DNA from 4 places in the Pseudomonas sp. S3_A03 genome. Region 1 is predicted to be linked to each of the others. Evidence: predicted binding sites of a transcription regulator. Region 1 holds the regulator's gene; each other region holds the start of a gene.
The links. Region 1 encodes FliA, which starts transcription of late flagellar genes. Its sites were predicted from a motif close to CTAAAGTTTNNNNNNNNNNNGCCGNTAA; they were not measured.
Positions count from the first base shown of each region.

Region 2: AB4O25_RS09465 (methyl-accepting chemotaxis protein) is a predicted target of FliA. The motif match lies at 4,036-4,063, and genes of this name have one in related genera.
Region 3: AB4O25_RS11050 (methyl-accepting chemotaxis protein) is a predicted target of FliA. The motif match lies at 1,968-1,995, and genes of this name have one in related genera.
Region 4: AB4O25_RS07410 (methyl-accepting chemotaxis protein) is a predicted target of FliA. The motif match lies at 5,169-5,196, and genes of this name have one in related genera.

Region 1 is NZ_CP162753.1:2,304,706-2,312,277, reverse strand. Features, by position in the region: gene flhF (flagellar biosynthesis protein FlhF) at 1-1,284, shown strand, start outside; gene fleN (flagellar synthesis regulator FleN) at 1,389-2,222, shown strand; gene fliA (RNA polymerase sigma factor FliA) at 2,219-2,959, shown strand; gene AB4O25_RS10375 (chemotaxis response regulator CheY) at 3,129-3,503, shown strand; gene AB4O25_RS10370 (protein phosphatase CheZ) at 3,522-4,310, shown strand; gene AB4O25_RS10365 (chemotaxis protein CheA) at 4,322-6,553, shown strand; partial or broken gene AB4O25_RS10360 (protein-glutamate methylesterase/protein-glutamine glutaminase) at 6,602-7,572, shown strand, end outside.
Region 2 is NZ_CP162753.1:2,091,590-2,099,161, forward strand. Features, by position in the region: gene AB4O25_RS09445 (hypothetical protein) at 134-529, opposite strand; partial or broken gene AB4O25_RS09450 (hypothetical protein) at 839-1,784, shown strand; gene AB4O25_RS09455 (tetratricopeptide repeat protein) at 2,239-3,243, opposite strand; gene AB4O25_RS09460 (hypothetical protein) at 3,240-3,902, opposite strand; gene AB4O25_RS09465 (methyl-accepting chemotaxis protein) at 4,142-5,722, shown strand; partial or broken gene AB4O25_RS09470 (chloride channel protein) at 5,744-5,854, opposite strand; gene AB4O25_RS09475 (YeeE/YedE family protein) at 5,989-6,420, shown strand; gene AB4O25_RS09480 (DUF6691 family protein) at 6,423-6,842, shown strand; gene AB4O25_RS09485 (hypothetical protein) at 6,866-7,042, opposite strand; gene AB4O25_RS09490 (S8/S53 family peptidase) at 7,173-7,572, shown strand, end outside.
Region 3 is NZ_CP162753.1:2,446,723-2,454,294, reverse strand. Features, by position in the region: gene AB4O25_RS11055 (alpha/beta family hydrolase) at 1-340, shown strand, start outside; gene AB4O25_RS11050 (methyl-accepting chemotaxis protein) at 373-1,938, opposite strand; gene AB4O25_RS11045 (mannose-1-phosphate guanylyltransferase/mannose-6-phosphate isomerase) at 2,390-3,832, shown strand; gene gmd (GDP-mannose 4,6-dehydratase) at 4,276-5,310, shown strand; gene AB4O25_RS11035 (GDP-mannose 4,6-dehydratase) at 5,406-6,356, shown strand; gene AB4O25_RS11030 (DMT family transporter) at 6,384-7,268, opposite strand; gene AB4O25_RS11025 (methyl-accepting chemotaxis protein) at 7,321-7,572, opposite strand, start outside.
Region 4 is NZ_CP162753.1:1,660,598-1,668,169, forward strand. Features, by position in the region: gene AB4O25_RS07395 (FecR family protein) at 1-850, opposite strand, end outside; gene AB4O25_RS07400 (sigma-70 family RNA polymerase sigma factor) at 850-1,389, opposite strand; gene AB4O25_RS07405 (TonB-dependent receptor family protein) at 1,469-3,583, opposite strand; gene AB4O25_RS07410 (methyl-accepting chemotaxis protein) at 3,828-5,141, opposite strand; gene AB4O25_RS07415 (hypothetical protein) at 5,250-5,516, opposite strand; gene AB4O25_RS07420 (hypothetical protein) at 5,672-6,421, opposite strand; gene AB4O25_RS07425 (hypothetical protein) at 6,822-7,121, opposite strand.

The DNA.
Region 1 (7,572 bases):
CGTCAGGCCATGAAACTGGTCCGTGATGAGCTGGGCGCCGACGCCGCGATTATCGGTAACCGTCGTATTGCCGGCGGTGTCGAGCTGACGGCTGCCCTGGATTACACCCCCCAGGCCCTGGCGCCGCGCGTGCCGAACATGGAGCTTGAAGACGAGCTGCGCAAGACTGCCTCGCGCATCGTCTCGGCCCAGGCCGAACTGAGCATGCGCGGCGACAGCGATGCCACCACCAATCGCCAGTTGTTCGCCGGCCTGCCGCTGACGGCTGCCGAGCCGTTGGTCGAGCCCACTTTCATCGAACCGCCGCGTCCTGCCGCGCCCGCCCCGGCCGCCGCAGTCGACCAGCGCGCGTTCGACTCGATGCGCTTTGAACTCAATGGCCTGCGCGAGTTGCTCGAAGTGCAGCTCGGCTCGCTGGCCTGGACCCAACTGCAAGGCAGCAAACCGCAACAGGCCAACTTGTGGCGTCGCCTGCAACGCATCGGCCTGTCCGGCCCGTTGTCCCGCGACCTGTTGGCGCTGACCCACGAAATCGAAGAGCCTCGCCAGGCCTGGCGCATGTTGCTGGCCCACTTGGCGCGGATGATCACCACGCCACAGATCGAACCCTTGGAAGAGGGCGGAGTGATCGCCATGGTCGGCCCGGCCGGCATGGGCAAGACCACCACGCTGGCCAAGCTTGCCGCCCGTTATGTGCTTAAGTACGGCGCCCAGAATATCGCGCTGGTGAGCATGGACAGCTACCGTATCGGCGCCCAGGAACAGCTCAAGACCCTGGGCCGCATCCTCAATGTGCCGGTTACCCATGTCGACCCCGGTCAATCCCTGGCCAATGCCCTCGACCCGCTGCTGCGCAAGCGCGTGGTGCTGATCGACACCGCCGGCCTGCAAGCCAGCGACCCGGCGTTGCGTATGCAGCTCGAAAGCCTGGCCGGGCGTGGCATCAAGTCAAAAAATTACCTGGTGCTTGCAACCACCAGCCAGAAACAGGTTCTTACCGCTGCGTATCACAGCTACAAACGCTGCGGGCTGGCCGGTTGCATCCTGACTAAACTGGATGAAACCGCCAGCCTGGGTGAAGTGCTGAGCCTGGCTATCAGCCACGAACTGCCGGTGGCTTACCTGACCGATGGGCCGCGGATCCCGGATGATCTGCATCTGCCGCGCCGTCATCAGTTGGTCAGCCGCGCCGTCAGCGTACAAATGCAAGACGAGCCTAGCGAGGAAGCGATGGCCGACATGTTCGCCGATCTCTATCACAACCCGGCAAAACGGGTCGGTTGAGTCAGATGAACACCGTGAAAAGTATCTACATCGATGGTCTGCAAGCGATTCACGCGGCCAAGCCATGTAGCCTGCGTCTAAGCAAGACAAGGTAAAGAAATAAAATGGGCAGCATGCATCCCGTACAGGTGATCGCGGTGACCGGCGGCAAAGGTGGCGTCGGAAAAACTAACGTGTCAGTGAATTTGTCCCTGGCCCTGGCAGAACTTGGCCGTCGCGTCATGCTGCTGGATGCTGACCTGGGACTGGCGAACGTCGACGTTCTGCTGGGGTTGACGCCCAAACACACGCTTGCCGATGTGATCGAGGGGCGCTGTGAGCTGCGCGATGTGCTGCTTCAAGGCCCTGGCGGGATCCGCATCGTGCCGGCCGCCTCCGGCACCCAGAGCATGGTGCACCTGAGCCCGGCGCAGCATGCCGGCCTTATCCAGGCATTCAGCGATATCGGCGACAACCTCGACGTGCTGGTGATCGACACCGCCGCCGGGATCGGCGAATCCGTGGTCAGCTTCGTGCGCGCGGCGCAGGAAGTGTTGCTGGTGGTCTGCGATGAACCCACCTCGATCACCGACGCCTACGCCCTGATCAAATTACTTAACCGTGACTACGGCATGAACCGCTTCCGCGTACTGGCCAACATGGCCCAGAGCCCGCAGGAAGGGCGCAACCTGTTCGCCAAGTTGACCAAGGTCACGGATCGCTTCCTCGATGTCGCCTTACAATACGTCGGTGCAGTTCCCTACGACGAGTGTGTGCGCAAGGCTGTGCAAAAGCAGCGTGCGGTCTACGAAGCGTTCCCTCGTTCCAAATGCGCATTGGCGTTCAAGGCTATTGCCCAAAAGGTCGATACTTGGCCGTTGCCCGCCAACCCACGGGGGCATCTGGAGTTTTTCGTCGAGCGATTGGTACATCAGACGAGCGCAGGACCCGTGCTATGACAGCGAACGGCTATAACGCCTACAAGAAGTCCGCCCGTGACGGTCAGGGCGAGTTGATCGAGCGTTATGCGCCGCTGGTCAAGCGCATCGCCTATCACCTGCTGGCACGCCTGCCCGCCAGCGTCCAGGTCGAAGACCTGATCCAGGCCGGCATGATTGGCCTGCTCGAAGTGTCAACCAAATACGATGCCACCAAAGGCGCGAGTTTCGAGACGTATGCGGGTATCCGTATCCGGGGCGCCATGCTCGATGAAGTGCGCAAGGGTGATTGGGCGCCTCGTTCGGTACACCGCAATACGCGCATGGTCAGTGACGCAATTCGCGCAATTGAAGCAAAAACCGGTCGCGACGCTAAAGATCACGAAGTTGCGGCCGAACTCCAATTGAGTCTCGACGATTATTACGGGATTTTGAACGACACCTTGGGCAGCCGCCTGTTCAGTTTCGACGACCTGTTGCAGGACGGTGAACATGAAGGGCTGCACGAGGACGGCGCGAGTACTCATATGGAGCCGGCGCGAGACCTGGAAGATGAACGCTTTCAGGGTGCGTTGGCGGACGCGATTGCCAATTTGCCTGAGCGTGAGCGACTGGTATTGGCGCTGTACTACGACGAAGAGCTGAACCTCAAGGAAATCGGTGAGGTCCTGGGGGTCAGCGAATCGCGAGTCAGCCAGTTACACAGCCAGTGCGCCGCTCGCTTGCGGGGGCGTTTGGGAGAGTGGCGAGCGCGCTGACAGGCAGTGTGGGGACACTGCAAAGCGATACCGCGAAGGTGATGGATCTTCGCGGGTTCGGCCCGTGGTGCCCCCGGCAGTCCTTTTTGTGTAATGCCTGTTGATTGAAATGACGCGTCCAGGTGCTGGGCGCGTTTAAGACTGCTTGGAGGTCGAATTGGACAAGAACATGAAAATCCTCATCGTTGATGACTTCTCAACGATGCGGCGGATCATAAAAAACCTGTTGCGTGACCTTGGGTTCACAAACACGGTCGAGGCGGATGATGGCCTTACGGCGATTCCGATCCTCAACAGCGGGAGCATCGACTTTCTGGTAACCGACTGGAACATGCCGGGCATGACCGGTATCGACTTGCTGCGTCATGTGCGGGCCGACGAAAAGCTGCGCAGCCTTCCCGTGCTGATGGTCACCGCCGAAGCCAAGCGTGAGCAGATCATCGAAGCTGCCCAGGCGGGTGTTAACGGTTACGTGGTCAAGCCATTCACTGCACTGGCCTTGAAAGAGAAGATCGAAAAAATCTTCGAACGCATCCACGGCTGATGCCATCGCGGGGGAGCTATGGAGCATAACGAAACGTCACAGGGAGACTTTGAGTCGACCCTGAAAAAACATGCTCACCAGTTGGTCGACAGCCTTGAAAAAGGCCAGTTCGGCGACGCGGTGCAGTTGATCCATGAGCTCAACCAGACCCGTGACCGCGGCCTGTATCAGGAAGTGGGCAAGCTCACACGCGAGCTGCACAGTGCGATTGTCAATTTCCAGATTGACCCGCACATGCCCCAGGCCGAAGAAATCTCACAGATCACCGATGCCACCGAACGCCTGTCCTATGTGGTCAGGCTGACTGAGGCGGCGGCCAACCGCACCATGGACCTGGTGGAGAACGCCACGCCCCTGGTCAACGGCATGGCCACTGAAGCCCAGGCCCTGAGCGCCGATTGGGGCCGCTTCATGCGCCGGGAAGTCGGGGCTGAGGAGTTTCGTGAGCTGGCACGTCGGGTTGAAGGCTTCTTGTCGCGCAGCGAGCAGGAAAACCGCACGGTTTCCAGCAACCTCAACGATATTTTGCTGGCCCAGGATTACCAGGACCTCACCGGTCAGGTGATCAAGCGTGTGACCCAGTTGGTCACCGAAGTGGAAAGCAACTTGCTCAAATTGGTGCTTATGGCAGGCCAGGTTGACCGTTTTGCCGGCATTGAACATGACCGCGAAGCGATCCTCTCGGAAAAAGATCCACAAAAACATCTCGCCAAGGGTGAAGGTCCGCAGATTCATGCCGATAAACGTGAAGACGTTGTGTCAGGTCAGGATGACGTAGATGACCTGTTATCCAGTTTAGGCTTCTAAGGAGCACCCACATGAGCTTCGGCGCCGATGAAGAGATCCTTCAGGATTTCCTTGTAGAGGCCGGCGAAATTTTAGAGCAACTGTCCGAGCAACTGGTCGAGCTGGAAAGCCGCCCGGATGATGCGAACCTGCTCAATGCAATTTTTCGCGGTTTTCACACTGTAAAAGGGGGCGCCGGCTTCCTCCAGCTCCATGAGCTGGTGGAGTGCTGCCACATCGCCGAGAACGTGTTCGACATCCTGCGCAAGGGTGAGCGTCACGTTGATTCGGAGTTGATGGACGTGATTCTCGAAGCACTGGATGCGGTCAACGGCATGTTCAGCCAAGTGCGTGAACGTGCCCCGATCACGGCGGCCACGCCGGAACTGTTGGCGGCCCTGGCGCGCTATGCAGAGCCTGCGGACACTTGCGCGCCGGTGGTTGAAGCGGCGCCGGAGCCTGTGGCGGAGCCTGAAGCGGATGTCACGGACACTGAGTTCGAACAACTGCTCAACTCCCTCAGTGCCGTCAAGGCCGAAGCCGAAGCACCGGCCGCCGAAGCCCCGGCAGCGGCGCCGACCAGCGAAGACATTACCGACGCGGAATTCGAATCGCTGCTCGACCAGCTGCATGGCAAAGGCCAGTTCGCCGCTGATGCGGTGGCGCCTGCCGCTGCCGCTCCTGCACCTGCCGCAGCGGGCGGGCCGGTCAGCACCGACATCACCGACGACGAATTCGAAGCGTTGCTCGACCAACTGCACGGCAAAGGCACCTTTGCGGCCGACGCCTTGCCGGCAGTCGCCGCCACCGCCGCTGCGCCTGCCGCCCCTGCGCAGCCTGCCGCTGATGGCCTGATCACGGATAACGAATTCGAAGCCCTGCTTGACGATTTGCACGGCAAGGGCAAGTTCAGCGAGGTTGCACCTGCCGCCGCTACGGCAGCACCGGTTGCCGCCAAAGCGGCTGCACCCGCCAAAGCTGCCGCTCCAGCCGCTCCAGCCGCCAAACCGGCACCTGCCCCAGCGGCGGCGCCGGCTGCGGCCCCAGCGCGTGCCGCCGCCGCGGCGCCGCCTGCGGACAAACCCGCCAGTGAAGCCGAAACCACCGTGCGCGTGGACACCGCGCGCCTGGACGACATCATGAACATGGTCGGCGAGCTGGTGCTGGTACGTAACCGCCTGGTGCGCCTGGGCCTGAGCAGTGGCGATGAAGCCATGCAAAAGGCCGTGTCGAACCTCGACGTGGTGACCGCCGACCTGCAAACCGCCGTGATGAAAACGCGGATGCAGCCGATCAAGAAAGTCTTCGGCCGCTTCCCGCGCCTGGTGCGTGACTTGGCGCGCCAACTGAAGAAAGAGATCAACCTGGAACTGGTGGGTGAAGAAACCGACCTCGACAAAAACCTTGTCGAGGCCCTGGCCGACCCGCTGGTCCACTTGGTGCGCAACGCGGTCGACCACGGCGTCGAAACCCCGGAAGAACGCGAAGCCTCGGGCAAGTCCCGTGGCGGCAAAGTCATCCTGGCGGCGGAGCAGGAAGGCGACCACATCCTGCTGTCGATCACCGATGACGGCAAGGGCATGGACCCGACCATCCTGCGCAATATCGCGGTCAAGCGTGGCGTGATGGACAAGGACGCCGCCGACCGCCTGACCGACACCGAGTGCTACAACCTGATCTTCGCCCCTGGCTTCTCGACCAAGACCGAGATCTCCGACGTGTCGGGCCGTGGCGTGGGCATGGACGTGGTGAAGACCAAGATCAGCCAGCTCAATGGTTCGATCAACATCTACTCGACCAAGGGCCAAGGCTCGAAGATCGTGATCAAGGTGCCGTTGACCCTGGCGATCATGCCGACCCTGATGGTGATGCTGGGCAACCAGGCGTTCGCCTTCCCGCTGGTCAACGTCAACGAGATCTTCCACCTCGACCTGTCGCGCACCAACGTGGTGGACGGCCAGGAAGTGGTGATCGTGCGCGACAAGGCGCTGCCCCTGTTCTACCTCAAGCGCTGGCTGGTTGCATCGGCCGCCCATGAAGAGCAGCACGAAGGTCATGTGGTGATTCTCTCCGTGGGTACCCAGCGTATCGGCTTTGTCGTCGATCAACTGGTGGGCCAGGAAGAAGTGGTCATCAAGCCTTTGGGCAAAATGCTGCAGGGAACCCCGGGCATGTCGGGTGCGACCATCACCGGTGACGGTCGGATCGCGCTGATTCTCGATGTTCCGAGCATGCTCAAGCGTTACGCCGCTCGGCGTATTTGATTCTGGTGGGGCAGGGCGGTCTCGCCCGCCCCACCTAACGGAGTGTTTATGGCAGTCAAGGTCCTGGTGGTGGACGATTCGGGTTTCTTCCGCCGCCGCGTCTCGGAAATTCTTTCCGCCGATCCAAGCATCCAGGTGGTCGGCACGGCCACCAACGGCAAAGAGGCGATTGATCAAGCCATTGCGCTGAAGCCGGACGTGATCACCATGGACTACGAGATGCCGATGATGGATGGCATCACGGCAGTCCGGCACATCATGCAACGCTGCCCCACCCCGGTATTGATGTTCTCCTCGCTGACCCATGAAGGCGCCCGAGTGACCCTCGATGCGCTGGATGCCGGTGCGGTGGACTTTTGCCGAAGAATTTCGAAGACATCTCGCGCAACCCCGAGAAGGTCAAGCAGATGCTGTGCGAGAAAGTCCACAGCATCTCGCGCAGTAACCGCCGCAGCCTGTTCAGCGCGCCGACACCGACACCGACGCCTGCCCCGGCAGCGGTGGCTCCGCCGGCTGCCTCCAGCCGTGCCTCGTTCGGTCGCCCGGCGCCCGCGCCGCTTGCACGGCCTGCACCGCCACCGGTACGCACGTCGGCCCCGGCCACTGCAACGGCGCATTCGCCGGCACCCAAGCGCAAAGCCTACAAGCTGGTCGCCATCGGCACCTCCACGGGTGGCCCGGTCGCCTTGCAGCGCGTGTTGACCCAGTTGCCGGCCAACTTTCCGGCGCCGATCGTGTTGATCCAGCACATGCCCGCCGCGTTCACCAAAGCCTTTGCCGAACGCCTGGACAAGCTGTGCCGCATCAGTGTCAAGGAAGCCGAGGATGGCGACATTCTGCGCCCTGGCCTGGCGCTGCTGGCCCCCGGCGGCAAGCAGATGATGGTCGACGGCCGTGGCGCGATCAAAATCCTGCCGGGCGATGAGCGCCTCAACTACAAGCCGTGCGTGGACATCACCTTCGGTTCGGCGGCCAAGTCCTACGGTGACAAAGTTCTGGCGGTGGTGCTCACCGGCATG
Region 2 (7,572 bases), 210 kb from region 1:
TAATGCATTTTGGCAGTGGGCCCCTCGCCTATGTACGTAACCTCAGGATTGGGCGTCAGATGCCATCCGGTCCCGTCGTTATCGCGTTCGATCAGCGACGGATACAACGTACAGGTCCCCCCCGAACCGGATGTCAGCCTGAATTGATAATAGCGCCCGGCCTGTGGCGTGAATTGAGTTGTGACGTAGCACGAGCGGTGCGCGAGCCCTTCCAGAACATACTCACCTGCGTCTCGATGCCCGGCCTTATGGGTGTTTCATAGTAGTCGGAAGTCAAATTCTGCCCGGCCTTGGGCATGCCCACGTCTTGCGTGTGGGTAAATGGAAGAGGCCCCGTCCGGACGGAGCCTCCCGAACGCACGCCGTTCTCGTATTGATAAATATCGGCATGCTGAGTGAAATTCACGACCCTGACCCAAGCGGGGTTCGGCTCGTTTTCAGGCGCTTTGAAGTAATGGAAATGAGGGAAATACTGACAGCCGGCAAATAACGGCAGCGTCAGAAAACAAAGAGTACGGCGAATAGGCATTGGTACCAGTCCTTTACGGGATCGTTGTACAGACCACAGAACTGGAGATGAATTTCACAGCCGGCTCACTCAAGCAACGTTCAGTGGGCATCTGTTTGTTTCACCGGGGACGATGACAGGGTGTCGGCGAGCGCGGAAATCATCCCCTGGGGATTGGCACCGACGGTGACCGCATGGACGGAGGCTGTCATCTGGATGGGATGCGCTTAGAAAGCAGGCCCTGCATACGGTATTCTGCGCGACATCAACCTCGACCCCAGCCTACCGGCCCCTGAAGCGGTATTGAGCCCGGCGCCCATGGATCTCGACATGCTAATCGGCCACCGCTTCGAACATCTCGCCAACGGCGATCTGCATATCCATTCACGCAACCTCGTGCAAAGCGCATTTATGCTGCTGACCGGCGCAATCACCTTCATCCTGCCGGTGGCCTGCGTCGGGTTCTGGCTTACCGAATGGCAAGCGCAGCTGGCTGATCTGAATCCGTTGTCGACCCTCCTGTTAATACTCTCGCTGCTGCTGATGCCTGCCTTGGGCCTGTCCCTGATGGTGTACATGGGCTCGCGCGAGTCGTTGTTGTTGTCACGCGTCGGCGGCGAAGGCAAGCGCCGCACGCAGAACTTTTTCGGGCGCCGAGAGCGTGTGAAGTCTGTATTCAACATCGATAACCCGCGCGCCCTGGAACTGCGTCCGTCGCGAGCAGGCCGAGCCCATCCACACCCAGTTGTGGCTGGTAATGCGTGATGGCGGCGAGCACCGGTTGACCACCGACAACATTCCGGTGGTGCCGGGCAGCAAACGCACCGACCTGTGGCTGCGCACACTGGCCGACTACCTCGACGTGGCCGTGCCTGGCGAGGTCGTCCTTGAATCGGCGGTCGCTAAACCGGCACCCTATCGGCCGGCGCCAACGCCGGCGAAGATCGCCAGGCAGCGCAAAACCAAAGGCCCCGTGCCGGCGGCTGAGTCGACCGAACAACTCGGCATCCCCGCGCGCGCCCTGCTCGCGCTGATAGGCACTTTCCTCGCAGTGCTGGAGCTGAATCAGATCGTCGCATTAGTGCCGGCGGTGATCAGCGGGCGACTGCGAATCAGCGGTTTTAGATCGGGATACACGACGTTCTACTGGGCCGAGCAGCCGGTCGCGTTTTCATTCAACGTATTTTTGGGCGTGGCCGAGGTTCTGGTGATCGGGTTTATCGCCTGGCAATGCCTGCGCACGGCGATTCTGGGGCGGATGAAAGCCAATCCTTGAACGTAGGATGTTGGCGCATCCGCAAGCTCAAAACCCCTTCCTCATAAACCAGATCCCTACACCTGGCCGCACCGCGTACGTACCGCAGGCGTCCGGCTTCGTTACGCCCAGGGGTATGAGATCGCCAAGATCCAGAACACCACCGCTAACCCCCAGCAGATGGGCCCCGCCGTGGAAAAATCCTGGATGCTGCCCGTCGACATTCCGCCAGCAACCCATCGCTGCCTGGTCCAAAAACCCCGGCCATCGAAAAACTCGCACGCAACCGGAAGTTCTCTGCGACGCGCCCAAGACCTACAACGTAACCGTGGCCAAGGTGAAGGGCGAACAGGCGCTGAAACTGATCGACCCACGTTTCTCGATTATGCGCGGCATCAGCTTCAGCCAAGGGTTCTGACGCAAGCGTCGGCATGGGAGAGACGCATGAAAAAAATGCCCCTCCGATGCGCACACACTAGCCTTGCAGTGTTCGCAGTTTTTCTTCGAAGTAGCGGATTTGCGCCAAGTCATCGGGGTCGACCTGCCTGAGTATCTGAAGAGCCTTTGTATAGGCGGCGCGTGCCTTGGCGGTGTCGCCTTGAGCCTCGTAGACTCGCGCAAGGTTGAAGTGGCGCAAAATTATTTTGGGGTGATGCTCGCCAAACGTTGCCTGGTCACTGTTCAGCGCCATCGTCAGGAAGGCTTCCGCTTTATCGTACTGGCCCAGGCCGCGATAGGCGTCGCCGAGGTTGTTCCAGCGGATGGCGACCGTCGGATGGCGCGGACCATGCAGGGCCATGTCGATATCCAGCGCCTGTTGAAAAAGCGGCAGCGCCGCCTCGTACTTGCCCTGGAGGTTATAGGCATTGCCCAAGTTGTTCAGCGAGACGGCTACCGAAGCGTCGTTGTCGCCGAGCAGTCGCTTTCTCAACGCGATATTTTTGCGCAGGTTTTCGAAGGCCTCTTCATATCGGCCCAGTTTGCTCTGCGCGGTACCGATGTTGTTGTAGCTGTCGGCAATTATCAGGTCATCCGTGCCAAGTACCGCGAGGCGCATCTTCAAGGATGTTTCATAGTAGCCAAGGGCAATCTCGAAATTGCGTAGTCGCTCGTGAAGATAGCCGAGGTTGTTCCAGTAGGTCGCCTGTTGCGCGGTCGAGGCTTGGCCGTTCTGTTTAGCCGCCTCCAGTGCCTGGGTAACCAGGACGATGGCGGTACGGTCATCGCCCAGCACAGAGACTGCCAGCGCCTTGATATTCAACGCCTCGGAGTTGGCAGGGTCGGCTTCAAGCACGCGATCCGCTTCCTCAATCGTCGCCTGATACTGCCCTGCCGCGAAAAGGCTAACTGCTTTGTCGCTCACGGCCCCCAGGGCGGCCTCAGAGCCAAACATCAGAAAGAGCAATGAGAACGGCAATAGCGCTTTCAGCCAACGAATGCGCAGGGAGGTTCTTGGGTTTGAAATGCAGATCTGACTCATAGTTTTTTTCGATCCAACACACTCATTAAATTGAAGTAACGAAGCGGGCTTTGACGCGGAACGGGGGTGGGTTCGTTTACCCGCCCCCTTCCCAGACGCATGCTATTAAAAGACATCCATCGCTCTACAAAGCCCCGCCTTCTCAACAGCCTCATTTGCAGGTTCCCCCCTGCATTCAAACGCTGCAACGCGACCAGACACCGGCCACTGTCCAACAGGATCAATTCATAGTCCTGATGCGCCGTTGGGGTGAAACGAAAGGTTTGTTGGCAGCTATAGGAATAGCCGGCGCAAACGTGGCCTTCACTCTGGAAGTTCATCGCGAACGGTTTACCCGCCGGGACCTTCAGTTCGGTACGCGCCAGCGCTTGGCCTTTCGCCTCCACCCGACGGTTGCTCTCGGGCATGCCCAGGCTGCGGCCGTTATTCTGGTCGGCAAAGCCGGATTCGGCCACCGCCATCACGCCAGCGCCGGGAACACGCCAGTCGATGCAATCGCTGCCCGGCACGCCACGCGCCATGCCATTGGTGATGATGCGCAAGCGTGCGGTATCACCCGCGGCGGGTTCAACATAAGCCGTGGAATAAGCACGGATATTGGAAATATTGCCGCAGCCGCTCACGGCAAAGGCCAGGCCTGCCATCAGAAACGCTCTCATGAAAATCCCTTTCTTACGGTTCAACGGCAGAAGTATGGACTCTGGATACACAGTGCCTCACCGGCCTTGGCCCCAGGAGTGGTCACCGTAACAGCTGGCGCGTTGACGTGGCACGAATATCCAAAGCGGCCCGATTAAGTTTCCCAACGTCAGGTCGATACCCTGACTAACCCGCACCCCCTCGCAGCCAGGAAGCTCACATGAACCTTAGAAACCTTAACGTAGCTCCACGAGCTTCCATGTTTTTCGCGTCAATCATCGTATTGGTCTTTGTACTCGGCGCAGTCGCCGCAGTGCAGATGGGCAAACTGCGGGATGCAGAAAAAGATATTGAAACCAACTGGCTGCCAAGTATCAGGCAAACAGCATTAATGAACTCCGGCGTGATGCGGCTGAGGCTTGAAACTCAGCGCGCGCTCGCTGACCCTAAAACCCTTCAGTCGACCGTTGCCTCCTTTGCAGGCTACCGGAAGGTCTTGGCGGATGCGGTAGCCCAGTATGAACCACTGATCGCGAGCAACGACGAGCGCACCCTGTATCTAGTGGTTAAAGCGTCCGCCGATGCATATGCCAAACAGCTGGACATTCTCGAACCTTTGATGGCGCGCGCTGACATACCTGCAGCGGTAAGCCAGGTGAGTACAGGCATCCGCCCGTTGACGAATCGGTTGGAGGGCGAGATCAAAGCCCTGACTGACTACAACAACAATGGCGCGACAGCCGCTGGGCAATACGCAACCGCCACTTACGCCGAAGGCATCTGGGTAATCAGTGGCCTTATTGCCGGTGTCGTAGTCCTGACTATCGCGCTGGCGACCCTTCTGACCAAGAGCATCACCACTCCGATAGGTACAGCCCTGTCCGTGGCCGAACGCATTGCCGGCAGTGATCTGTCCAAAGAAGTGCAGGTCAGCGGGAAGGATGAAGCCGCACGCCTGTTAAAAGCGCTGGCCCAGATGCAGGAAAACCTGCGCAAAACCATCATGCAGATCAGTGATTCATCCACGCAGCTGGCCTCGGCCGCAGAAGAAATGACGGCGGTCACGGAGGAATCCAGTCGAGGCCTTGTTTCACAAAATGATGAGGTCAACCAGGCGGCCACCGCCGTAACCGAAATGAGCGCGGCGGTTGACGAGGTGGCCCGCAATGCAGAGTCGGCCTCCGAAGAGTCGCGTCGCACCCAGGGGTTCACTGAGACCGGCCTGGAGCGCGTCTCTCAAACACTGAAGTCCATTCAAAAACTGAGCGGCAACGTTGAAACCACGAGCGACAAGATTCAGGTGCTGTCAGAGCGCGCTCAAAGCATTAACAAAGTCGTCGAAGTGATCAGGGCCATCGCCGAGCAGACCAACCTGCTGGCGCTGAACGCAGCCATTGAAGCCGCAAGGGCCGGTGAGCAAGGGCGCGGCTTTGCCGTGGTGGCGGACGAGGTCAGGGCGCTGGCGCACCGAACGCAGTCTTCCACGCAAGAGATCGAACAGATGATCTCCGCCATGCAGAGCGACTCAGCCGAAGCGGTGGAAGCCATGAGCAAAAGCAAAGAGCTGGCGACCCAATCCCTCGACGTCGCCCAGGAAGCCAGCACTTCACTGGACCAGATCGCCAAGGCCATTACGCAGATCAATGAGCGCAACACCTTGATAGCCACTGCGTCTGAAGAACAAGCTCATGTAGCGCGTGAAGTCGACCGTAATCTGGTCAGCATTCGAGAGCTGGCCGTGCAGAGTTCCGCGGGCGCCAGTCAAACCGCCAGCGCGTGCGGAGAAATGTCAAAGTTGGCGGTCGACCTTAACAGGATGGTGAGTCGCTTCGTCGTTTGAAACATCAGGCCCCACGCGTTCCGCCAGGGGTGTATTGAAGGCGGCGGCAATACCCGCTGCGCCACCGGCCGGGATCAGGTCTTCAGGGCGGACGATGCGTGCGTTAGGCAGATAGCGGTGAAAGAAATGCAGGCAGCACCGCAAAATCATAGCGGTGCTTGCGCCCCAGGGCTTGAGCCGCCCCATCTACCACCGGCATTTCACGCAATACGGGCAGAAACTGTGCTATCGATGCACTCCCCCAATCCCCGAAGGCTGTCCCGACCATGAGCCTCTCCGCCGATTTCACCCCATGGACCTCCCTGCTCGGCGGTGCCTTGATAGGTTTGTCCGCCGGCCTGTTCATGCTGCTCAACGGGCGCATTGCCGGTATCAGCGGTCTGCTCGGCAGCCTGCTGTCCAGGCGTAGCGATGGTCGGGGGGAGGCGCTGGTGTTCGTCGCGGGGTTGATCGCCTCGCCCCTGATCTGGTTACTCGGCGCGCCGTTGCCGCAGCCCTCGTTCCAGGTCGGTGGCGTGGCGCTGGTACTGGCGGGGGTGTTGGTGGGGATCGGTACGCGCTATGGCGCCGGCTGCACCAGCGGGCACGGGGTCTGCGGGCTTTCACGGTTGTCGGTGCGCTCGCTGGTGGCGGTGGGTTGTTTCATGGGCAGCGGCTTTGCCGGCGTCTACGTGCTACGTCATGTAGTGGGGGCTTGAGCATGCGCAAAATCACGGCTTTGATGGCGGGCTTGATCTTCGGGCTGGGGCTGTACCTCAGCGGGATGACAAACCCGGCCAAGGTGCTGGGTTTTCTCGACCTCGCTGGCGACTGGGACCCTTCGTTGGCCTTGGTCATGCTCGGGGCGCTGATGGTGAGCAGCGTGTTTTTCTTCTTCGCCAGGCGGCGTGACACCGCATTGCTCGGCGCGCCGATGCAGATGCCGACACGGCGCAACATCGACCGCCGGCTGGTGCTGGGCAGCATCGTGTTCGGTATCGGCTGGGCGATTGCCGGGCTCTGTCCCGGACCGGCCGTGGCCTTGCTGCTGACGGGGCGATGGCAGGCGGTGCTGTTCAGCGTGGCCATGCTGGCGGGCATGCTGGTGTTCGCGGGCCTCGAATCACGCAAGCAGCGCTGAACATTGCGGCTGGCGTCAGCCCCTCAATCCGCGGCCTGTTGGAAGGCATAGCCGCTCACCGCCAGCAACACACCGGAGATGGCGTAAGTAAAGCTGATCATCACGCGGCGGCCGATCACGTCAAACAAGCGCCCCAGCAAGACTACCGCTGCGGTGTCGCGTTGGAGCGCGTGTTGCTGGGTCATGGCCACGTCCGTCATGTGCAAGTCCCTCCCCCGTTATGAGTAAGCGCCTGAAACGGGAGTTCAAATTCAATGGCGTCGGTTATGCGCTGAACGAAGCAAGCTCCGGCGTAGTCGGAACAGCAGGCCACCGGCAAGGAACCCGCTCATGCCCTTACGCTTCGCCACCCTGGCAACCCTTTTCAGCCTGGCTGCCACGGCCAGCGCAGCCCAACCACCGCTGCGCCTGGAAAACCTGCAACGCTGCGGCGACGTGTTGGAAAACCGCCAGCAGGACTGGTGCCTGACCGTTCGCGGCCTGAACGATGCCCCGCCACAGCTGAAACTGGCGGGCAAGGCCCTGCCGGCGGATGCGGTACAACGCGACGGCAACCACGTGCGCCTGCGCCTGGACAGCGCCCGCTATCAGAGCGGCCCGCTGTGGTTGGAAGACGGCCCGCGCGTCAGCAATGCCGCCTGGCTGAGCGTGCGCAACAGCCAGGTGGTAGCGGCCGGCCCCAGCGAAGTGGCGAAGAACATGGACGGCCTGACCACCTATGTGAACCTGG
Region 3 (7,572 bases), 140 kb from region 1:
GTCGATGGGTGGGCGCATGGCCAGTTTGTTGGCCGATGAAGTCGGCGCCGATGGCCTGGTGTGCCTGGGGTATCCCTTCTATGCGGTGGGTAAGCCTGAGAAACCACGGGTCGAGCACCTGGCGGGCTTGAAAACACCGACGCTGATTGTGCAGGGCGAGCGCGATGCCTTGGGCAATCGGGCGGCGGTAGAAGGCTATGATTTGTCGCCGAGCATCGAGGTGATGTGGCTGGAGGCGGGGGATCATGACTTGAAGCCGTTGAAGGCTTCCGGGTTTAGCCATGAGCAGCATGTGGAGGCTGCGGCAGTGAGGGTGGCCGGGTTTCTCGGCGCCCTCTAGGGCCCTATCGGGGGCAAGCCCCCGATAGCGGTTTACCGGTTAAACCGCTCCACCAGCGAGTACTGGGTATTAGCGGTATGCGTCAGCTCTTCACTCAACTGCGCCGAGTTCAACGCCTGCTCCGAGGTCTGGTCCGCCAGCAACGCAATGGTGCTGATATTGCGACTGATCTCCTCGGCCACCGAGCTTTGTTCCTCGGTCGCCGCGGCGATTTGGGTTGTCATGTCGGTGATATGCGCCACCGCCTCACTGATGCCCACCAGCGCCTGGTCTGCTTCCATCACCCGCGCCACGCCTTCTTCGGCCTGGCGATGCCCGGCGTCCATGGTCTGTACGGCGGCGGAGGCGGTTTGCTGCAGCTTGGCGATCAGGGCATGGATCTGCCCGGTCGATTCAGCCGTGCGTTGCGCCAGTTGGCGAACCTCGTCAGCCACTACCGCAAAACCACGGCCCATTTCGCCGGCACGTGCCGCTTCGATGGCTGCGTTCAATGCCAGCAAGTTGGTCTGGTCGGCAATGCCTTTGATCACGTCAACCACGCCACCGATCTCATCGCTGTCCTTGGCCAACTGCGTGACGGTCACCCCCGTTTCCCCGACGGCCAGCGACAAGCGCTGAATCGCCTCGCGGGTTTCCCCGGCGATATCGCGCCCGCGACCGGTCAGGCGGTTGGCCTCCTGGGTCGCATCGGCGGTGCGCTGCACGTGGCTGGCCACTTCCTGGGTCGTCGCCGCCATCTGGTTGACCGCCGTGGCCACCTGTTCGGTTTCGACGCGCTGGCGTTCCAGGCCGCTGGAGCTGTTGTGCGCCAGGGTGTTGGACTGCGCGGCTTGGTCGTTGAGGTGTTCGGCGGTGTCCTGCAAGCGCGTAAGACAGGTCTTCAGACGTGCCTCCTGGCTGAGGATCGACATCTCCAGGCGCGCCTGGGCGCCACGGCTGTCGGTGTACATCTGCGCGATCAGCGGGTCGGACGTGGTTTGCTCGGCCAGGCGCAACAGGCGCTTGAGCCCGCGCTGCTGCCAGCTCAGGCCCAGCAGGCCCAACGGTACCGACAAGCCCGCCGCCAGGGCAAAGCCCCAGTGGGAATTGAGCGACGCGCCGATCATGAAACTTAACTGGCTGATCAGGATAAATGGCACCCAGTCCTGCAACACCGGCAGCCACTTGTCCCGCTGGGGAACGGCCGACTTGCCCTGGTTGATGCGTTGGTAGAGCGCTTCGGCCCGGCGGATCTGCTCGGTGGTGGGCTTGATGCGTACCGATTCGTAGCCGACCACCTGATTGCCTTCGAAGACCGGCGTCACATAGGCGTTAACCCAGTAATGATCGCCCGTCTTGCAGCGGTTCTTGACAATGCCCATCCATGGCAAGCCTTGTTTGAGCGTTGACCACATATGCCCGAACACTGCAGCCGGCACATCCGGGTGACGTACCAGGTTGTGCGGCGCACGCAGCAGTTCTTCACGGGAGAACCCACTGATCTCGACGAACGCGTCGTTGCAGTAAGTGATCACGCCTTTGGCATCTGTGGTGGAGATCAACCGTTGCTGAGCGGGGAAGGTACGTTCGCGCTGGGTAACGGGTTGGTTATTACGCATGGTTTTTTTATCCGCAAGGCTTTGAAGGGTTGTCGGCCGTGATCTGTGATTGTTGAGTGGATTTTCCGATAAGCAGTGTAGACACAGTCCCGGCGCAAGGGCGCGAGCATTCATGTGGCGTACACCGATGGGCTGCAGAGCGTGGGGTGTTTTTGCGGGCGTTCGGTTGTTTGAGGCGCAAAATCGACACGTCCCTTGGCAGGCTTTTTTCCTGGGCCATAAAAAATAGTTTTTGTCTGTCGGATGACGGGTCTTTTCCTAGACATAAATGACCATTTAAATAAGAATGTTCGGGGTAATTTGTAAGAGAAACGCCATAACCTCCTCCAAACGCTCCGGCGATTTGATTTTTTAGCTCAAAGACTCTAGTCGCTTTGCTTTCGAGTCTGTTCGTCGCGAGGAGGCGAGGGCGACGGCCGAAATAAAATGACATTGCGTAAAGGAGTACAGTGTGGCACTCGTTCCAGTCATTATTTGCGGCGGTGCGGGTAGCCGTCTGTGGCCTGTTTCCCGTTCAGCGCATCCCAAACCGTTTATTGAATTGCCAGATGGTGGCAATTTAATTCGGAAGACTTATGCCCGTGCCTTGGCTTTGGAGTCGGTCAGCGAAGTATTGACCATCACCAATCGTGATCTTTATTTCAAGACGCTCGATGAGTACGGCGCGCAGGCTCCGGAATTCACCAATTTAAGTTTCGTTCTGGAGCCATTCGGACGTAATACGGCTGCCGCAGTCGCACTCGCGGCCCAGGAAGTTGCACGAACTCATGGGCAAGATGCCATCATGTTAGTGCTGCCTGCCGATCACTTAATAGATAATCACGCTGCATTTGCCCAGGCCGTTTGCTCTGCTTCGGAACTGGCAAAAGACGGCTGGCTGGTGACGTTCGGTGTAAAACCGGAGTTTGCGGAAACCGGTTACGGCTATATCCAAAAAGATAATGACGGCCCCCTTGGTAATGGGTTCAAGGTCAAACGTTTCGTCGAGAAACCGGACCTGGAAACGGCTCAAGGGTATGTGGCGTCGGGCGATTATTTTTGGAACTCCGGCATGTTCTGCTTCCGCGCGGGTACGCTGATCCAAGAAATGCAATTGTGCGCGCCGGATGTATCCAGCGCCGTGGACGCGTGCCTCGCAGGTTCCGGCACGATGACGGGTCACAGCCACCGCAGCCTGCACTTGGAGCCGGGCAGCTTTGCCAGGGTGCCGGACATCTCCATCGACTTCGCACTGATGGAGCGCTCAAGCAAAGTGGCGACGGTGCCTTGTGACATCGGTTGGAGCGATATCGGTTCGTGGAACGCCATGAGTGAACTGTCCCCGGCGGATGAGCACGGCAATCGCATTGACGGCGAGGCTATTTGTCATAACTCCAACAACAACTATGTGCGCAGCCATCGCCGACTGGCGGCTTTGGTCGGCGTTCAAGACCTGATCATTGTCGACACGACCGATGCCCTGCTGGTTGCACACAAAGATCACGCGCAAGACATCAAGGCTATCACTGCTCAGTTGAAGAAAAATGGGCATCAGTCCCATCTGGACCACACCACCGTGCGCCGTCCGTGGGGGGCCTACACCACCTTGGAAGACGGGCAGCGGTTCAAGATCAAGCGCATTGTCGTCAAGCCCCAAGGTTCGTTGTCGCTGCAGATGCACCATCACCGCAGCGAGCACTGGATTGTGGTCAGCGGTATGGCACGCGTGGTCAATAATGACCGCGAATTTCTACTCAATACCAATGAATCAACCTTCATTCCTGCCGGGCACACCCATCGGCTGGAGAATCCGGGGGTCATTGACTTGGTATTGATCGAAGTGCAGAGCGGTGATTACTTGGGTGAAGACGATATCGTGCGGTTCGAGGATATTTACGGTCGGGCCGGCATCTGAGTCATGCGCCGTTGGAAACACGTTTGAGGGCTCGCGGTTTGCCCGGCATCGCTTGGGTTGGGGTAGAGGATTATTCACCCATTGGCGCAGGTTGCGATTTAAGTGCTGATGTTGCCCAGCGTGCCGCCTGCGAAGTTGCAGGGTATTGAAGTAAATGCACTGTCGGGATTGTTTGCGACGCAGAGATTTTGATGAGGTTCACACCGCCGTATTTACAGTTGAGCCGAATATAAAGTGAAACTCCATTGCGCATGCCCAAGAGCATTCATGGGGCAATTGTGCCGCTGGTTTTTTGCTGGTGTAACAAGATCAATTTTTGGTAAGCGCGTCGCTTGGGCGTGCTCATGTTTTCGGATAGAACGGGTAATGGACTGTACTCTTCATTACGATCTGAGTAGGTCAGCCTCGTTCGTTATAGGATTTATTTTCGAAGGGGATTTTTCATGAAAAAAGCAATTATCACCGGTGTTACTGGCCAAGACGGTGCGTACCTTGCTCAGCTCTTGCTGGAAAAAGGCTACACCGTATATGGCACCTATCGCCGTACCAGTTCGGTCAATTTCTGGCGGATGGATGAGCTAGGTGTCACCCAGCACCCAAACCTGCACCTGGTCGAATACGATCTGACTGATCTGTCCTCCAGCATTCGTCTGCTGCAGACCACGCAGGCCACTGAAGTCTACAACCTGGCTGCCCAGAGCTTCGTCGGTGTGTCCTTCGACCAGCCGGTGACCACCGGTGAAATCACGGGCTTAGGCGCGGTCAATTTGCTGGAAGCCATCCGCATCGTTAACCCGAAGGTGCGCTTCTACCAGGCCTCTACTTCGGAAATGTTCGGCAAGGTTCAAGCGATTCCACAGGTCGAATCCACGCCCTTTTATCCGCGCAGCCCATACGGCGTTGCCAAGTTGTACGCGCACTGGATGACCATCAACTACCGCGAGTCCTACGGGATATTCGGGACCAGCGGTATCTTGTTCAATCACGAGTCGCCACTGCGCGGCCGTGAGTTCGTTACCCGTAAGATCACTGACTCCGTCGCCAAGATCACCCAAGGCAAACTGAGCGTCCTGGAGCTGGGCAACATGGACGCCAAGCGCGATTGGGGTTTTGCCAAAGAGTACGTGGAAGGTATGTGGCGCATGCTGCAAGTCGATGAGCCAGACACCTTCGTGCTGGCGACCAATCGCACTGAAACAGTACGTGACTTTGTATCGCTGGCATTCAAAGCGGTTGAGATCGACCTGGAATGGAAAGACAAGGGTGACCAGGAGCACGCGATTGACGCACGCACCGGCAACACCGTGGTGCGGGTCAACCCGAAGTTCTACCGACCTACCGAGGTGGAGTTGTTGATCGGCGATCCAGCAAAAGCCAAGGCGGTCCTGGGTTGGGAACCAAAAACCAGCCTGGAGGAACTGTGCCGGATGATGGTTCAAGAAGACTTGCGTCGTAACGAACAAGGCTTTTCGTTCTAAGGCCAGAAGAGCGCAGTCACTTGCGTTGCAGTGGGCGGGTTCTATTTGAACCCGTTCGGTCCTACTTATGTTGTTCAGGCCAAAGGTGAATAGCGGTGAAACATGTTCTGGTGACTGGAGCCAACGGCTTTGTCGGTAAAGTCCTGCTCGGGCAACTATTGGCGGCAGGCTATCGAGTAAGTTGTGCTTGCACTACGCCCAACCCGTCACCTCGTGAAGGCGTGGAGCAGGCCATACTGGATATCCGTGATCCAAGTGCCTGTGCGGCGACGCTTGAACGGTTAAAGCCAACCCATATTATTCACCTGGCGGCCATTTCCCACGTGCCAACCAGTTTTCAAGACCCTCTGCTGACTTGGAATACCAATGTCATGGGCAGCCTGAATCTGCTGGAAGCCGTGAAACAGAAGGCCCCGGATGCCTTTGTTGTGTTCGCCAGTTCCTCTGAAGTGTATGGCGAGGCGTTCAAGGCTGGCGTAGCGCTGGACGAAAGCAGCCCGTGCTTGCCGATGAACCCTTATGCGGCCAGTAAATTGGCTGCGGAGTTGGCACTCGAGCAGTATTTCAAGCAGGGTGTGCGAGGCGTGATTGCGCGCCCTTTCAACCATATTGGCAGCGGCCAGTCTCCTGACTTCGTGACGGCATCGTTTGCCCGACAGATCGCACGCATCGAAAGCGCAGAACAAGCGCCGGTCATGCAAGTCGGCAATCTGGAGGCATGCCGCGATTTCCTCGATGTGCAGGATGTGTGTGCCGCTTACGTGCAGTTGCTCAAGCTGAGCGATCGTCACGATTATCCCCGTTTGTTCAATATCGCATCGGGGCAGTCGCGCAAAATTCGCGACATTCTTGACGAGATGATCAGCCAAAGTACCGTGGCTATTTCTGTTGAGCTTGACCCTCAACGCTTGCGGCCGTCCGATATCCCGGTCGCGGTGGGTAACTGTGACCGCATCCGCGACGTGCTCGGCTGGCAGCCAACTATCCCGCTGGAAGACACCCTGGCTTCGTTGTTGGCTGACTGGCGGTCGCGCACAGACGCATAAAACGTGTCCTCACCGAGCAACTCGCGCCTACAATTTTTGCGGGCGCAACACCAACCCCAACGCCCCCCCAATCAACACCCCTCCATACACGTGCGCCATCGACAACGGCTCCCCCAATAGCAAAGCCCCCCACAACACTCCAAACGGTGGGATCAAAAACGTCGTGGTCATCGATTTCACCGGTCCGATGGATGTCAGCAGCCGGAAGTACAAAACATACGCGAACGCTGTACACACCAAGCCCAACCCCAGCAGCGACATCCACACCTGCCACCCACCCCAGCTCGCGGGCGGATGGCTGATGGCGCTGTAGGCAAACAACGGCAGCAGGAACAACGTGGCGCCGAGCATGCTGCCCAACGCCGACAGGCGGCTGTCCAAGCCGCCGCGTTGGTCCAACCAGCGCCGCGCCAGGAACCCGGCAAAGCCATAACAGGTGGTGGCCAGCAAGCAGGCCAGCGCACCCGTCAACAATTCCAGGTCAAACGCCACTGGCCCCGCGCGGGTCAGTACGCCCACGCCGAACAAGCCCAGGCACACGCCGGCGAGTTTCGAGGGGGTGAGGCGCTCGCTGAAGAACAGCCCGCCGATCAGTACGCCCATCAGTGGCGTGGTCGCGTTGAAAATCGCCGAATAGCCCGCCGGCAGCACCTGGGCCGCCAGCGAATACAAGGTTGCGGGGATGCCGGAGTTGATCACGCCCAGCAGCAGCACGGTTTTGAACTTGCCCTGGAAGTCCCAGCTCACCCGCATCACTGTCAACATCACCAGCAGCCCGGCGGCGGCAATCGATACGCGGAAAAACGCGGTGGGCACGGTGCCGATTTCCGGCGCAATAATGCGCATGAACAGGAAGCTCGCGCCCCAGATGGCAGCCAGCCCCAGCAGGTAGAGGGTGTCGACAGGTCTCACGCAACGCTCCTACATCAATCAGGCGGCGAGTGTTGCACGCCGCTTTCATTGATTACAGAACAAACCGCGTCACCAGCCCATTCAGGTCCACCGCCAGGCGCGACAGTTCCTGGCTGGCGGCGCAGGTTTGGGTGGCGCCGGCGGCGGTCTGGGTGGACAGGTCGCGAATATTTACCAGGCTGCGGTCCACCTCCCGCGCCACCAGTGCTTGTTGCTCGGCGGCGCTGGCGATCACCAGGTTGCGCTGGCTGATCTGCGAGATGGCGGCGGTGATTTTCTCCAGGGCGCTGCCGGCGCTGTTGGC
Region 4 (7,572 bases), 640 kb from region 1:
CCGCCGTGTCGTCCAGCTTGAACACGCCGGACACACGCAGATCGCCCAAGGCCTGGGAGTCGAAGCGCACCACCCCGTGACGGTAGCTGGCCAGCGTCTGCAAGACCTCGCTCAGGGGCTGGTCGTTGACCTTGAGCAGGCCACGGGTCCAGGCGTCCGGGTCGGCATTGCCGGTGTTTTGCGCGGGCATGGCGTGGCCATCCTTGAGCACGGCGCGCTGGCCGGCGGTGACCTTGACTGCGTCCTGCGCTTGACCTTTGACCGCCACGGTGGACTCGATCACCGTGACCACCGTGCTGCCGTCTGCCGCGCGCTTGACCAGATAACGCGTACCCAGCGCGGTCGCCGTGCCCTGGTCGGTGCGAACCACGAACGGCCGCTGGGCATCCTTGGCCACGTCCACCCAGAGTTCGCCTTGCAGCAATTGGAGGACCCGTTGGTGGCCGTCGAATTGCACATCCACCGCAGAGTTGCTGTTGAGCTGCAATTGGCTGCCGTCTTCGAGGGCGATCTGCCGACGCTCGCCGACGCCGGTACGCTGGTCGGCCATCCACACCGGCAGGTGCTCCAGGCCCCACCAACCGCACAGCAACACGCCAAGCAAGCCCAACACTTGGGCACTGCGTGGGCGTTGCGCGCTAAACGCGCGATTCAGGGCCACGCGCGTCGGCTGCGCGGGCAAGGTATCGAGGCTGCACCAAAGGCCGCGCATGCGTTCAATTGCCACCGCGTGACGCGGATCGGCCTGGCACCAGGTGTTGAAAGCCTGGCGCTCGGCGTCCGTGACGTCTTCGTCGTGCAGGCGTGTCAGCCAATTCGCCGCTTGCTCAATGATCTGTTCGGAGCTCATCACAGCGGGTCGGCCGCATGCAGGCTGTGGTAACAGTGCACCAGGGCGCTGGAAATATAGTTTTTGACGGTGCCGGAGGACACGCCCAGGCGGCTGGCGATTTCGCTGTAGGTCAGCCCGTCGAGGCGACTTAACAGGAAGGCCTCGCGGGCCTTGGCTGGCAAACCGGCGAGCATTTCCGCGATACGCTCCAACGCTTGCAGCGCCACGTGGATCGCGGCCGGGTCGGGCATGCCGGCGTCTTCACACTGGATGGCCAGCGCTTGCATGTAGGCTTTTTCGATACGGCGTCGACGCGCGCCATCGATCAACAGGCGCCCCGCCGTGGTGGCCAGGAAGGCCCGAGGTTCCTGGATGTGTTGTGGCTCGGCCAGCATCAGCACACGAATGAACGCATCGTGCGCCAGGTCGGCGGCGTGCTGGGAACACCCGAGTTTTCTGCGCAGCCAGCCATGCAACCAGCCGTGGTGCTCGCGGTACATCGCCGTAAGGGTCTGCTGGCGCACGGAGTCGCCCAGCGCGGCCGGAATGTCATGCATGCGCAAAAATTTCTCAAATGGGAAATGTTACCAATTGCGCAAACAATGCCAGTAAAACGATGACGGGGCAAGGGCCGGATTAACGCCAACTCCACGACACGCCGGTGTAGATGCCACGACCTTCCGCGGGTGTAGAACGGGCTAAATCCGCGCCCTTGTCGTCGTAAGCCGGTGTAACGGTGTTGGCGTAGCGGCGGTTGGCAAGGTTGCGCAGGTCGACCCAGGCTTGCCAGGCCTGTTGGGGCGCGTCGTAACCGAACGTCGCACCATAAACGGTGTAGGGCGCCGCGTAGTAGGAGTTGGCGTAGTCCACCGCCACCCGTGAAGCATGCTCGGTATTGAGGCTGGTGTAGAAGCCCGTCGGGTGGTCGTAGCGCAGTTGCGCCTGGTAGTAGTGCTTGGGGATACCGGGCAAGGCGTTGCCGCCGAAACGGTCGTCGTCGCGGTAGTGGAAGTCGCTGTAGGTGTAGGCCTGGCGCAGGTTGAGTATGCCGCGGTGGCCGCCGTCCCACAGCGGGCTGAGCAGGCCCAGTTCAACGCCCTGGTGCACGGTGGGGCTGGCGTTGGATTCGGCGATGATTGCATTGCTGGTTGGGGTCTGGGGCTGGGTTTCCACGCTGAGCAGTTCGTGACGTACTTCGGAGCGGTACAGCGCCAGGTCCCATTGGCCAAGCCATGCCTCTCCTCGCCCGCCGATTTCCAGGGTGGTGGCGGTCTGGTTTTTCAAACTGACACCTTCTCGCGCCAACCCCGTGGCCGCACCGCCGGCGAAGTATTTGTTGGAACCCCAGATCATCGACCACGCATGCGGCGGCTCGACCGAGCGGCTCACGTTGCCGTACACCTGCAATTGCGGGTTGACGTCATACCGCAGGCCGATGCGCGGCGCGTAGTCCCAATCATGCTGGCTGAGCGGCGCCTGGCCTTGAGGGTACGTGACCTGGGTTTCGCGGCGCGTGTAGATCGCGGCCAGGCCGGTGGTCAGCCAGAGGTCCGGCACCAGTTCCAGCTCGTTGCCGATGTGCAGCACGGTGTCGGAGCCCAGGTAGCTGTAGTCGCGGGTCTTGGTGCCGGGGGCGTAGTACTTTTTGGGATCAGTAGAAGGTACGCGCACATATTCCGACGCGCCATTGTTGGGCATCGCCTGGGTGGTGCGCAGGCCAACGGTGGTTTTGCTGTCGTGGCCGAACAACATGTCCTGGCGGATGTAATTGAGGGTGCCGCTGAGGTCGGTGTAGGCGACTTTAAGGCGGTTGGTGCCTTCGCGCAGGTCCATCGGGTAATCGTGATAGGCCAGGCCGACTTCAAGGCGCGAGTTGTCGTCCAGTTGCAGGGTGGTTTTATTGGCGATCCAGGTCGATCCCGGTTGCAGGCGCTTGGAGTCACGGCTGGCGTTAAGGCTGTTGGCTGCGCGCGGGTCGTGGCTGATCTGGCTGCGGGTGAGTTTGCCGGGGGTGTCGTTGGTCGTCTCGCGGGAACGGAAATAGAAGCGGGTTTCCAGATTCGGATTGAAGCGGTAGCCGAAGTTGGCGGCCACGCCCTTGCCGGTGGCGGCGCTCTGGTGCTGATAACCGTCGGATTCCGAGTCGGTCAGGCTGATGTAGTAATCGGCATCCCCCAGTACCTGGCCCGAGCTGATTTCGCGTTGGGCGTAACCACGGCTGCCGGCCTCATAGCGCACTTGCAGCTTGGGCGCGTCGTAACCCGTGCGGGTCACGTAGTTGACCGCGCCGCCCAGGGCCAGCGCGCCCTGATCAAAACCGTTGGCGCCACGCAGCACTTCTACGCGGCTCTGCCACAGTGGGTCCTTGAGTTCGTAGGGTGTGCCGCCAGGCCCGGTCAGGGGCAGGCCGTCGAACATCTCATAGAGCCCGGAAGCATGCGCGCCGGGGCTGCGGTTCAGGCCCGAACCGCGAATGGACAACTTCACCCCTTCGTTATTCGCCGCCTTGGCGTACACCCCGGGCTGGTACTTGAACACATCTTCGTTGGTGCTCACCCGCCCCTGCTGCACGCTGCTCATGTCGATGTAATTGGTGGCGCCGGGCACGTTCTTCAGCTGCGCCTGGGCCACTTCGCCGGCACTGGCCTCGGCCGTGGTGACTTCGAGCGGCGCCAGTTGCACGTCTTCGGCATGCACCAGCGAACTTAAGGTCAGGGCGGCAAACAGCAACGGAGGTTGGCGCAACAGCATGGGCAGGTCCTTGGGAGTCGGGGGCATGAAGGGCCTGGCCCACCACGCGAACAGTGATGGGAAGCCAACGCGGCCCACCAAGTCACGCTTTGTTAACGGACCCGCTTCTTTCTACACCAACGCCAAGCTGCTTTTTTATTAAGTCCTACATCGAGTCCGCGCATGCACACTCAATATCTGACGAAATAAACAGTGCCCCTACTGTGAAGCCCCCTTTAGCAAACAAACGATCTAACCCAGCACGTTATTGCAGTTCATTGGCAAAGCGCCCGACCGCGCTCACCACCTGTTTGGCGCCCCCCTGGATCTCGGTGATCACCGCGCCGGCCTGGTTGGCCAGGGTCAAGCCTTGCTCTGCCTGCTCGCGGCTGCTGAACATCTCGGTAATAGCTTCGTCGGCGAGACGCTGGTTTTGCTGGACCACGCTGACAATCTCTTCGGTTGCCGTACTGGTTCGGCTAGCCAACTGCCTGACCTCATCGGCCACGACCGCAAAGCCCCGCCCCTGTTCACCGGCGCGGGCGGCCTCGATGGCCGCATTGAGCGCCAACAGGTTGGTCTGGGCGGCGATACCCCCGATGGTCTGCACAATCGCGCTGATCAGCAATGACTGCTTACCCAGTGCTTCGATGCTGCCGGTAGCCGATTGCATCTGCACGGCAATGTTTTGCATGGTTTGTACCGTGTTCTGTACAACGGCCGCGCCGCGCTCGGCCGTGACATCGGTTTGCAGCGACACTTCGTAAGCCACCCCGGCCGCGGCCTTGACCTCGGACTCGCGCAACACCTGGCCGGTGACCACACTGGCAAACTTCACCACTTTGCACAGATTGCCTTCTGCGTCGTGCACCGGGTTGTAAGTGGCTTCGAGCCATACATCGTTACCGCGGCTGTCCACCCGCTTGAAGCGGCTGGCGACAAACTCTCCACGATTGAGGGTCTGCCAGAAATCAACGTAGCCGCTCGATGCCGCCTCTTGCGGGCTGCAGAACATGCTGTGTTTTTTGCCGACAATCTGATCCAGGCTATACCCCATGGCGTCGAGGAACTGAGTATTGGCGGTGACCACCGTCCCATCCAGTTTGAACTGGATAACGGCAGTCGAGCGGATCAACGCGTTGATGAACGCCTCGTTTTCCTTGGATTGCTCAATGGCACGGCTCACATCGGCACCGTAGCCCTGGATATGCGACAGCCGACCGTCACGCCCTTTGATCGGGCACCAGGTCAGGTTGAGCCAGGCCAGGCTGGCATCGCTGCGCAAATAGCGGTAGTCGTCAGTCACCGGTTCAAAGCGCTCAACCGCTGCGTGAAAATTGCGAAAGCAGGGCAAGTCCTTGACGTAAGGGGGAACGACTTCACCCAGCAAGCGACCTTGCAAGTGCTCTGGGGGATAACCAAGCACCCGCGCGAATGCGTCATTGACCGCCGTAATGCGGTACTCCGCATCCAGGGCGATGGAAAGCCTGCCACGGTCAAATTGCGCAACGAGCTGTCGCAAATGAAAAAGCTCGTCGTCCTGGTCCTGTAAATTTTTCTTCAAGAGGCGATTGAACATGGTGGCGTCCCTGCTGTGGTCATCACTGCATCGGCCATGTGGCCGGCAAGCTGAGCATAGACGACGAACAGTCACGCCGGCGCCACTGACCCCAAGCAAGTGATTGACCTAACCGGGCAGCTCCAGCCCCTGCATCAGCTCATGCGCCTCCGAGCCCGCGGGAAACCGGAAACCATACATCTCATCTGCCGCGAGTATCTGCCCAAGTGCCTCAAGCAACTGCGGCTCGCTTGGCGAGGCGCGCAGCAGCTTGTGTGCAGGCAATAACAATTCGGCAGCAACGCCTTCGGCACTGGCGGTCTCGATTACCGCGAAGAGAATAAAGCGCAGGCGTATTTCGCGATCCGTAGGCCACACCGTTTTTTGCTTACTCAAGGGTAGGGCCTCATTTTTCAGAAAAGTCCGAGGCTATTGCCGACGCCGGGGCGATTCAAGCAAGGGAAGGCAAGATAGGCCACTTCCTACAGAGGAAAACGAAACGCTGTACCTGTACGGATAGCTGTGCTGCCGCTTTGCGTTGCCAATAGCGCTCACTGCACCGGAAGGAAATTCATCAGCAACAGACTTTGCGCATAATTGAGACCAATGCGCCGGTAGCGCTCGTCAAGCATCTGCGTCAACAGGTCGAGCCGCGCGACAATCTTGCCGAACTCCACCGCAAAACTGAGGTTACTGCCCTCCTCCGATATCTCGTTGGAAAACAACAGCAGCACCCCATTGGCATCCTGACGCTTGCTGAGCAACCACGTGGCCTTCTCGATATTGCGCGCGGCGTTGCTGACGAATTGCGGGTTGATCGAGTCGGTCATATAGAACTCGGTGCGCCCACCGTGGGCGGTCACCAGCATGCTGCCGATCGCGTAGATAAACGCCCCGACCCGATCGCCCTGGAATTCCGGGCTCAAGGAATAGCTCAAGGCCACCAGGTCGCGACGTTCACCCAAGGCTGGCAGCGGCCGGCGCTGCTCGATCGCCTGGCGAATTTCCCGCTCGGCACTCGCCGCATCCGGGTAACCCGACTGCCGCCATTGGCTGGGGTTACGCAGGTAAAGCTTGCTCATCAGCACGTACAGGCTTTGCAGGTTGTCGCGCATGCCCAGCGTGGCCATGCGATCGACACTGGTTTGAAAGAACTCGTCGGGCTTGCCATTGGTGAACTGCTTGGCAATATCGCGGCCTTGTTGCTGAGTGCAGCCGGTAGCAAAAAACACTAATGCAGCGGCCAGGAGCAACAGCCGGCGCCTGGCGCGAACTCGGAAAAAAGGAAACGTGCGATCCATCGGCACCCGATCTTGTTCTTCTGCCCACGCGGGAAATCGGTGGGGCTGGGACAGAAATAGAGCGGATAAATCTAAAAAAGTGCGAAAGACAGCAGCAGATAGTTGTAAGAGGTGCCTGCCAGAGCGCCGCGTGACGAATTCGTTTCAGCGCCTATACTTCAGTTGCGTGCGTTGTTGGCGAGCCAGGATGGCATTTTCACTTTTACGTGGCCTTGCGGGTGGTTCGCAGCGCCCGCGGCACTATCAGCAGCCGCTGTAAATGAGGTGACGGCAATGAAACATCCAATTCGAGCACAAATGTTTGTCCAGGTGATTTGCCTGCTTTCGGTGGCTCAGCTTTTTTGCTGATCCGGAGGGGAAACTGCCTTTGAAAGGGCTGCGGGCGTGGCGGGGCCCGTCTTCATTTGTCCAGGTTCAGCAGTTCCTGCATACGTTCGCCTATCATTCCTCGCAACCATGCGGCATGAAACTCGATGTCTGCCAGAGAAGTCCCGTCACCCATTTGATATCCCAACACCTTGCCCTTGGGGCCCTTATACGTCACGTAAAAATGGCCATCGTGGTCAAACAGGGCGACCGCGTAGGGGCGGATGGAAAGAATGTGGTCGAAAGGCACACGCACTTCCATGGGTTTGCGGCCACGACGCGTGACCGTGAGGGTGAGCAGTTGCTGGTTTTCGTCGAACGTGAACGCCTGCACTTTGAGGCTCAGACGTCACCCACGCAAACATCGCGGCAATGAACACTGCAGCACCCAGCATGAGCAGCATGAACGACGACTCGCTGAGCTTCGATCCAGCGCTGGGAGGCTCACCGTGTATATCGCCCATCCCCACAAGCAACATCGCCAACCCATAGCCCGGTAAAAGCAAAAGCAGCCCAAGGAAGAATCCAAAAACTGCGTAGCCATTGCCGCCAATGATCGGGATACTCGGGCCGTAATGCCAAACAGGTGGGTGGGTAGCAACGGTTTCGGTGCTTGGCGCGGCTAAAGGCGTTGCGACAAGACGAGGTGGGCGTTGACGATCCATCTGACGGGCTCCGGGGTTTGCAGCGCAGACAGTACCACTGATGGATCGCGGGTATCGGCAGCCGTTGATGATTTACGATTGAGGGGCGGCCTTGGCGACTGCGGCTCTTTCACATTCTTT